One region of the Mesorhizobium sp. M0062 genome, then DNA from elsewhere that is predicted to be linked to it. Evidence: predicted binding sites of a transcription regulator. Region 1 holds the regulator's gene; each other region holds the start of a gene.
The links. The regulator PhoB, encoded in region 1, activates phosphate uptake and scavenging genes when phosphate is short. The targets are predictions, from matches to a motif close to TGTCATNNANCTGTCAT.
Positions count from the first base shown of each region.

Region 2: a site for PhoB is predicted at 1,684-1,700, ahead of NKJ64_RS15760 (LTA synthase family protein). Genes of this name have one in related genera too.
Region 3: a site for PhoB is predicted at 1,554-1,570, ahead of ppk2 (polyphosphate kinase 2). Genes of this name have one in related genera too.

Region 1 covers NZ_JAMYUO010000004.1:54,806-58,082, forward strand. Annotated here, with positions in the region: gene NKJ64_RS06350 (ROK family protein) at 47-1,282, shown strand; gene phoB (phosphate regulon transcriptional regulator PhoB) at 1,313-2,002, opposite strand; gene phoU (phosphate signaling complex protein PhoU) at 2,019-2,723, opposite strand; gene pstB (phosphate ABC transporter ATP-binding protein PstB) at 2,765-3,277, opposite strand, start outside.
Region 2 covers NZ_JAMYUO010000011.1:131,422-134,698, reverse strand. Annotated here, with positions in the region: gene NKJ64_RS15760 (LTA synthase family protein) at 1-1,663, opposite strand, end outside; gene fabD (ACP S-malonyltransferase) at 1,911-2,858, shown strand; gene fabG (3-oxoacyl-[acyl-carrier-protein] reductase) at 2,919-3,277, shown strand, end outside.
Region 3 covers NZ_JAMYUO010000030.1:34,522-37,798, forward strand. Annotated here, with positions in the region: gene NKJ64_RS26410 (dihydrofolate reductase family protein) at 1-387, shown strand, start outside; gene ppk2 (polyphosphate kinase 2) at 573-1,493, opposite strand; gene NKJ64_RS26420 (aldo/keto reductase) at 1,738-2,781, shown strand; gene NKJ64_RS26425 (glycosyl transferase family 90) at 2,802-3,277, opposite strand, start outside.

The DNA of each region.
Region 1 (3,277 bases):
GAACGCCTTCACTATCATGAGGCGCGAGGAGGCCGGGAGGAAACAAATGTCGGTTGGAATCCGCCACGACGATCTGCGCCGTCGCAACCGTGCCATGGTGATTTCGGCCGTGCGCCGGGCCGGCCAGCCGTCGCGGACCGAGATTGCGGCGACCACCGGCCTCAGCCACTCGACCATATCGGCAATCTCGTCTGATCTGATTCAAGAAGGCACCCTGATTGAAGGCAAACCTGGCGAGACAGGCGCACTGAAACGCGGCCGGCCGCAGGTCGGCCTTGGCCTCAACCCGGAAGCGGCGGCGGTGATGACCGTCGTGCTGTCGCTCAATTTCCTGTCCGTCACCGTCATCGACTATGCCGGCCACGTCGTCGCCGAGGAACAGCGCCGGCTGGACACGCTGACCAAGCCGCGCGACGAGCTGATCGGCGAATGCGTAGCAATCGTCCGGCGGCGGCTTGAGGATCCCGACCTCGATGTCCAGAGCATCGCCCGCATTGCCATGGGCATCCAGGGCATCACCGATTCGCAGGCGCGCGCCATGCTGTGGTCGCCAATCACGCCACTGACCGACATTGCCTTCGCCGACATGTTGGAAGCGGAATTCGGCATTCCGGCCACCATGGAGAACGACTGCAATATGATGGCGGTGGCCCTGCAATGGCGCCAGCCCGAGCGCTACCGCGACAATTTCATCGCGATCCTCTTGTCGCACGGCATCGGCATGGGGCTGGTGCTGAAAGGCGAACTGTTCACCGGCACCCATTCCTCGGGCGGCGAGTTCGGCCACATGATCCACCGTCCGGGCGGCGCGCTCTGCCGCTGCGGGCGGCGCGGCTGCGTGGAAGCCTATGCCGGAAACTACGCCATCTGGCGCAGCGCCAAAATGATGGGCGAGGATGCCGAGCCGGTCGATATCGGCGACGCTGATATGCGGGCGCTGGCCGCTCGTGCGCGAGAGACGGACGGACCGGAGCGCGAAGCCTATCGCAGGGCCGGCGAGGCGCTCGGCTTCGGCCTCGGCAGCCTGTTTGCGCTGATCGACCCGGCCCCCGTCGCCATGGTCGGCGTCAGCGCCGCCGCCTTCGACCTGATCGAACCGGCATTGCGCGAAGCGATCGCCCAGACCGCCGGCGGCCAGCACTCGAAGTCGATCTCCTTCGACACCGAACCCAACGAGCTGCCGCTGATCCGCGAAGGCTGTGCCATGCGCGCGCTCGGCTTCGTCGATCAGGAGATTTTTGCGCCGGGTATTCAGCCCAAATCCGGCAAGCATGTCGCCTGAATGGCCGGCAACGGCGCGACGCGCAGGATCCTAGTCTTCCCTGATCGCGTAGCCGGCGCCGCGAATGGTACGGATGACATCCGGCATGCGGCCATTGTTGACGGCCTTGCGCAGCCGCCCGACATGCACGTCGACGGTTCGCTCGTCGATGTAGATCGTCTCGCCCCAGACATTGTCGAGCAGCTGGCTGCGCGAGAACACGCGGCCGGGATGCCGCATCATGAATTCGAGCAGCCGGAACTCGGTCGGTCCGAGCCTGATCTCGCTCTTCTTGCGGTAGACACGGTGCGACTCGCGGTCGAGCACGATGTCGCCGACCTTGAGCACGCTGGACAGCACTTCCGGCTTGGCCCGGCGCAGCAGCGCCTTCACGCGCGCCATGAACTCCGGCGTCGAGAATGGCTTGACCAGATAGTCGTCGGCGCCGGTGGACAGGCCGCGCACGCGATCGCTTTCCTCACCGCGCGCGGTCAGCATGATGATCGGCAGCCGCTCGGTTTCGGGCCGCACTCTAAGCCGCCGGCAGAGCTCGATGCCGGAAACAGCGGGCACCATCCAGTCGAGCACCAGGAGATCGGGCACGTTTTCCTGCAGGCGGATCTCGGCCTCGTCGCCGCGTGTCACCACCTCGACGTGATAGCCTTCGGATTCGAGGTTGTAGCGGAGGAGCACGCCTAGCGGCTCCTCGTCCTCCACGACCATGATGCGTGGCGCGATCATCGGCAGTTCACCCTCATCAGGCCGGCATGGCCATCGCCGTCTCGTCCTGCTTCGGACGATTGGCGGGCAGTTGCTGGCCGGTCAGCACATAATACGCATTTTCGGCGATGTTGGTGACATGATCGCCGATGCGCTCAAGATTCTTGGCGCAGAACAAGAGATGCGTGCAGGCGGTGATGTTGCGAGGGTCTTCCATCATGTAGGTCAAGAGCTCACGAAACACGGACGTGTATTTGACGTCGATGCGCTCGTCGTCATTCCTGAGTTTTGCAAGCGCTGCCGCATCGGTGGCGGCATATTCCTCGACGACGCCTTGCACCTGGATCAGCACCAGCTGCGCCATGGCGTCGATGGAGTGCGAGAGGTCGCGCGGCGTGACGCTCAAGCCCACGGTGCCGACGCGTTTGGCGATGTTCTTGGCGAGGTCGCCGATGCGCTCGAGGTCGCCGGCCATGCGGATCGAGCCGACCACGGCGCGCAGATCGTTGGCCATCGGCTGGCGCTTGGCGATCAGCGTGATGGCGCGGTCGTCCAGTTCGCGCTGGCGCGCATCCATGATGGCGTCGTCGGAAACGACACGCTGTGCCAGCGCATTGTCCGAATTGAGCAGCGCCCTGGTCGAGCCGCTGACCATCGAGCCTGCCAGATCGCCCATGTCGCGGATCAGCTTGCTGATCTGCCCGAGCTCTTCATCGAAGGAGGCGACGGTATGTTCACCCATGATCTTGGTCCTCGTGCCTGAAAATTCACCCGCCGGACGGCTCAGCCGAAGCGGCCGGTAATGTAGTCCTGGGTGCGCTTGTCGTCGGGGTTGGTGAACATCTTGTCGGTGGCGCCCTCCTCGACGAGATAGCCGAGATGGAACATCGCCGTGCGCTGCGACACGCGCGCCGCCTGCTGCATCGAGTGGGTGACGATGACGATCGTGTAGTTCTGGCGCAGTTCGTCGATCAGCTCCTCGACACGGGCGGTGGCGATCGGATCGAGCGCCGAGCAGGGCTCGTCCATCAGGATCACCTCCGGCGACACGGCGATGGCGCGCGCGATGCACAGGCGCTGCTGCTGGCCGCCGGACAGGCCGGTGCCGGGCTCCTGCAGGCGGTCCTTGACTTCGTTCCAGATCGCCGCCTTCTTCAGGCTCTGCTCGACGATCTGGTCCATGTCGGACTTGCGCTTGGCCAGCCCATGGATGCGCGGGCCGTAGGCGACGTTCTCGTAGATCGACTTCGGGAACGGGTTGGGTTTCTGGAACACCATGCCGACGCGGGCGCGCAG
Region 2 (3,277 bases), on a different contig from region 1:
TATCCTGCGCCGGACCGGTGCGGTTAGACCAGATGACCAGCGGCGTCTGATGATGCTCCAGTGCCGCCGCCGGCGTCGGTTCCTTGCGCGGCGCGACATTGTCCTTCAGGTAACCGGTTTCGACATAGACGGGGCCGAGCGGCGGCAGATGGTCGCCGAAGAAGGCGATGACCGTCGGCCGGTCGCGCTTCTTCGCCCATTCGATCAGCCGCTCGAGGCCGCGATCGGCATCGGCGGAGCCTTCGGCATAGCTGAGCAGCGATTCCCGCGCCCATGTGCTGATCGGCGCCGCGACCTTGTGGGTCGGATTGTAATAGCGGTACGGCTCGTAGGGACCGTGGTTCTGCAGGCTGACGGCGAAGAAGAACACCGGCCGCTCGCTGGCGTCGGCCTCTGCGATGATCTCGTCGGTCATCGAGGCATCGGAAGCCAGCGGCCCGCGCTTTTCCAGTGGCGGCAGCGTCTCTTCCGAGCGGAAATCGTTGAAGCCGAAATCGGCATAGACGGCGCCCCTGTTCCAGAACCAGTTGGTGCCCGGATGGATGGCGCGCGCCCGGTAGCCCTCGCTTTTCAGGAAGGTCGCCAGCGACGGCGTCGGCGTGCGCACATATTGCTGGTAGGGGATCGAGCCCGCCGGCAGGAAGGCATTGGAAAAGCCGGTCAGCGCCTCGAATTCGATGTTGGCGGTCATGCCGCCGAATTCCGGCGAAAACATATAGCCGGAACGCAGCGCCCTCACATTGGGGATCGGGTCAGGCGTGATTGTGACGCCGGGCAGCTTGGTCGGATCCCAGAAAGATTCGCTCATCACCACGATGATGTCGGGTTTCTCATCCGGTACCGAGGCCGCCACAGCAGGCCTGTCGATCGCGTCGATCGCCTTGTCGGAATAGCCCGCCGGCGCCGAGACATGCGCCATCGGCACGTTGAGCGCGAAGGCCAGCGCAAACCCGTTGGAGGCGTAGTTCTCCTTCTGGTCCCACATGATCGGGATGATCTGCAGCCGGTCGCGGGTCCACGAGAAGGTGGCGTAGTCCATGATCGAGACGAAGAAGGCGAGCAGCGGCACTGCCAGCGTCAGCCGCGCCAGCCGCCCTTTGCGGCTGAGGATCGGAACCTTGCGGCGCCACAACCGCCAGCCATAGATCAGCAGCGACAGGCCGGCGACGATGCCGACCGCCATGGCGAGCGCCGTCCAGGGCCGTTCGCGCACCAGGAGCGGCATCAGTGCCATGATCTGGCGCGAATAAAGAAAATCGGTTGGGTAGAGCGGATCGCCGAGATAATGCGACTTCTGATGCCCGACAAAGGCCAGCGCCAGCGTCAGCGGCGCCACGATCATCAGGCTCTGGTGACTGCGGCCAAGCACGGCGTCCAGTCCCATCAGCACCAATGCAAAGACAATGATGGTGGTCCAGCCCGGCTTGAATGGCTGCAGGAAGAAGTCGACCGTGCCGAAGAAGTCGCCGCGCACGATCCATTCGATGGCGAACACCAGGATGGCGGAGGCAAGCAGCGTGACCAGACCGTAGCGGATGACCGGCCATCTGCGCCCCGGCAGGTAGCCGGTGGACGGATCGTCTTCCAAGAACTGTGGCGCGGGTACGGTCGCGCCCTTCCTGATCCTAGCCACGTCTCTTCCCCCGGCCCAAGCAACGCGCATTTCCACTCGCGCCACCGTTCTGTCATAGAACTGTCATGCAAAAGCTAGCGCCTGTGGCGAAAATAAGAAGAGCCAGCAAACGATTCGTGAGCGGTTTTCATCAGGTGTGATCGGCAAAAAGCCTTTGGGAACAGGGACTCGAGGTCAGCTCCGGTTCAAGCGAGAGCCGAAATGCCGCCTTCGGGCTTGACTTGGCGGTCCGCCTTGCGTCACAGGCAGGAAAAATCAGCCGCTGGAGAGCGCCCAAATGGCCGTCGCATTCACCTTTCCGGGACAGGGCAGCCAGGCTGTCGGCATGGGCAAGGACCTCGCCGACGCCTTCCCCGAGGCACGCAGGGTGTTCGAGGAAGTCGATGATGCGCTGGGCGAAAAGCTGTCGAAACTGATCTGGGAAGGCCCGGAAGAGGCGCTGACCCTGACTGCCAATGCCCAGCCGGCGCTGATGGCGGTCTCGCTGGCGGGAATCCGCTCGCTGGAAGCGCGCGGCTTTTCGCTGAAGGACAAGGTTGCCTACGTTGCCGGTCATTCGCTCGGCGAATATTCCGCCCTTGCCGCGGCCGGTTTCGTTTCGGTCGCCGATGCCGCCCGGCTGCTGCGCATCCGCGGCAACGCCATGCAGGCGGCGGTGCCGGCCGGCGAGGGCGCCATGGCGGCGATCATCGGACTGGAACAGCCCGACGTCGAAGCCGCTTGCACCGAGGCCGCAACGGGATCCGGCAAGGTCTGCCAGATCGCCAACGACAATGGCGGCGGCCAGCTGGTGATCTCCGGCGCCAGGGCGGCGGTGGAACTCGCCGCGAAACTGTGCACCGAAAAGGGCGCCAAGCGGGCGCTGATGCTGCAGGTCTCCGCACCCTTCCATTCGGCGCTGATGGCGCCGGCGGCCGATGTCATGCGCGAGGCGCTGGCCGGCGTGACCAAGAATGCACCGGTGGTGCCCGTCGTCTCCAACGTCACTGTAGTCCCGACCAGCGACCCCGACGAGATCGCGCGCCGCCTGGTCGAGCAGATCACCGGCCGCGTGCGCTGGCGCGAAACGGTGGAGTGGTTCGGCGCCAATGGCGTCGCCACGCTCTTTGAGATCGGCGCCGGCAAGGTGCTTTCCGGCCTGGCGCGGCGGATCAGCCGCGACATCGCCACATCGGCCGTCGGCACGCCGGCCGATGTCGAGGCGGCGCTGGCCGCGCTTGCATAATCCACTGGCGATTCAACCCCTCCCGTGGGAAGGGTGTTCTCTTAAGATCAGGAGACGAAAATGTTCGAACTGACCGGCCGCAAGGCGCTCGTCACCGGCGCATCGGGCGGCATTGGCGAGGCGATTGCCCGGGTGCTGCATGCGCAAGGCGCCATTGTCGGCTTGCACGGCACCCGCGTCGAGAAACTGGAGACCCTGGCCGGCGAACTCGGCGACCGGGTAAAGCTGTTCCCGGCCAATCTTGCCGACCGTGACGAGGTCAAGGCGCTTGGCCAGAAGGCCGAAGCCGAACTCGAAGGCGTCGACATACTGGTCAACAATGCCGGCATCACCAAGGACGGCCTGTTCGTGCGCATGGCGGACGCGGATTGGGACAGCGTGCTGGAGGTGAACCTCACCGCCGTGTTCCGGCTGACCCG
Region 3 (3,277 bases), on a different contig from region 1:
TGGCCGGACGAGAGCTGGAAAGGCTGGTGGGGCGACAACCCGCCCTATCATGTGCCGACCTTCGTGCTGACCCATCACAAGCGCGACCCCATTGCGATGGAAGGCGGCACCGTTTTCCACTTCGTCACCGGCGGCATCCACGCCGCGCTCGAACAAGCAAAGGCCGCGGCCGGCGGCAAGGATGTCCGCGTCGGCGGCGGCGTTTCCACCATCCGGCAATATCTGCAAGAGAAGCTCATCGACGAGTTGCATCTGGCGGTGTCGCCAGTGTTGCTCGGGAGGGGCGAGAGCCTGTTTGCCGGGCTGGATATGCTGAAGCTGGGTTACCAGTGCACCGAGCAGGTGGCGACAGCGCTCGCCACGCATGTGACGATCAAGCGGGTGTAGTGGCGAAGTGATAGGCGCAGGCTTCTTTCTCCCCGTTCTACGGGGAGAAATGCCCGGCAGGCAATGAGGGGCAGCGCTGCTTTGGAGGTTAGCAGCGTCCGACGGCTGTGAATTCGTCGCCGGAGCTGCCCCTCATCCGCCCTTCCGGCACCTTCTCCCCGTGAAACGGGGAGAAGGAAAAGTGCTCAATACTTCTCCGGCACGTAAAGCTCGCGCGGCAGGACCTGGCGCTCGTACTCCGGGTTGAACACCCGCTCGGGCAGCGTGATTTCTTCGTGCGGCACGTCCTCATAGGGCAGCTGTTTGAGGAGATGGTCGATGCAGTTCAGCCGCGCCCGCTTCTTGTCGTTGCCTTCGACGATGTACCACGGTGCCTCTGGGATGTTGGTGCGGGCAAACGTCTCTTCCTTGGCCTTGGTGTACTGCTCCCAGCGCACGCGCGACTGCAGGTCCATCGGCGACAGCTTCCACTGCTTCATCGGGTCGTGGATGCGCATCATGAAGCGCATCTGCTGTTCCTCGTCGGTGATCGAGAACCAGTATTTGACCAGCGTGACGCCGGAGCGGACCAGCATGCGCTCGAACTCCGGCACGTCGCGGAAGAACTCTTCGACCTGATCGGGTTCGGCAAAGCCCATCACCCGCTCGACGCCGGAGCGGTTGTACCAGGAGCGGTCGAACAGCACGATCTCGCCGCCGGCCGGCAGATGCGGCACGTAGCGCTGGAAATACCACTGCGATTTTTCGCGCTCGGTCGGCGCCGGCAGCGCCACGACGCGGCAGATGCGCGGGTTGAGGCGCTGGGTGATGCGCTTGATGACGCCGCCCTTGCCGGCGGAATCGCGTCCTTCGAAAACCACCACCAGCTTCTTCTTGTGGTAGGCGACCCAGGACTGCAGCTTGATTAGTTCCGACTGCAAGCCGATCAGGTCGCGGAAATACTGCATGCGGTCGATCGACGGCGGATGCGCGTTCTTGTAGATCTTGGAGATCTCCAGCGACAGCGCCGGCTCCGACATTTCAAGCTCATAGTCCTCGTCGAGCATGTCGGCGAGTTCGGCTTCCAGCCAATCCCTGGCCGGAGAATTCTGCTTCAACTCGGTCATTTCCACTGCTCCGCTTGCCGGCTGACATGAAACCCTGAGCCGACTTGATATAGGCCGGCAATGACGGTTTTATTGCAACCCGCCAGCCAGCCGATCATCGCTGCAAATCGGCGAGGCATGGCTGATCCATCGCCGTGGCATGGCGACAAGCCGCTCAAATTGTCCTACAAATGGCGGACCCGTTCGGGCTTCCCCGCCCTTTCCTGCTAAAACCACCTCCCCACCAAAACTACGAGGATCTGACATGGAATACCGCACGCTTGGCCGTTCCGGCTTGAAAGTTTCGACGCTGACCTTGGGAACCATGACCTTCGGCGGCAGCGGGCCGTTCGCTGCCGTCGGCAATTCCGATCTCGCGGAGGCCTCGCGCATCATCGACACTTGCATCGATGCCGGCATCAATCTCATCGACACCGCCAATGTCTATTCGAACGGATTGTCGGAAGAGATCATCGGCGAGGCGCTCGGCGGCAAGCGCAAGAACGACGTGCTGATCGCCTCCAAGGCGCGCATGCGGATCGGCAAGGGCCCCAATGACGAGGGCCTGTCGCGCCATCATCTGATCCGCGAATGCGAGAAGAGCCTGAAGCGCCTCAGGACAGATGTCATCGACATCTATTTCCTGCACGAATGGGATGGCGCGACGCCGCTCGAGGAAACCATCGCCGCGCTCGACACGCTGGTTGCCCAGGGCAAGATCCGCTATGTCGGCTGCTCCAACTATTCCGGCTGGCAGGTCATGAAGGCGCTCGGCATCAGCGACAGCCAGCACCAGCCGCGCTTCGTCACCCAGCAGATCCACTACACGCTGGAAGCACGCGAGGCCGAGTATGAGCTCTTGCCGATCTCGGTCGACCAGGGCCTTGGCGTGCTGGTGTGGAGCCCGCTCGCCGGCGGCCTGATGTCGGGAAAATACCGCCGCGACAGTCCGACGGCGCGCCAGATCGGCGGCTGGTCGGAACCACCGATCCGCGACGAGGACCGGCTGTGGCGGATCGTCGACGTGCTGGTCGACATCGGCGCCACTCGCGGCGTCTCGGCGGCCCAGGTGGCGCTGGCCTGGCTGCTTGGCCGGCCGGCCGTCAGTTCGCTGGTGATTGGCGCACGCAACGAGGCCCAGTTGAAAGACAATCTCGCCGCGGCAAGCCTGACGCTGTCCTTTGATGAACGCCAGCGCCTCGATGCCGTCAGCCGGCCGCCGGTGCTCTATCCCTACTGGCACCAGCAGTTTACGGCGAAGGACCGCTTCGGCCCGGCCGATCTGGTTATGGACCGCAGCGTTATCTGACTTAAGGGCGCCGGAAGCGGCTAGCCCGCGATAAACCGCCAGACCTGCGGATCGGGCTCGATCTGGCCGCTGAGCACGAAATATTTGTAGAGCACGAGCAGGCAGATCGCCTGCTCGGCCCGCTCGTCGGCGAATTTGCGGCAATAGGCGTTGGCCGCCGCAACGATGCGCTGGGCCTCGGCCGGATGCTGCTCGAGATGATGCACCCGCTCGGCCAGATCGCTGAAGTCGGGCGCCAGCGGCACATAATGGACATCGGGCTCGAGTTGCCCCTCGGCGAACCAGGTCTCGTAAGTCGGCGGCGGCATCAGGCAGAGCGAGTTCGAGCTCATGATCCATTTCAGATTGGTCGCGACATCATTGCCTTCGAGCGAGATGATGTAGCGGTAGCGGCGCTGCTGATCGATGCTGAGATAGGGCTTGCGGTATTCCGCAAGTGCTGTCGCCCTCGGCGTGCCGACATCGCAGAACGGCAGATTGCGGGCTGCATCCAGCA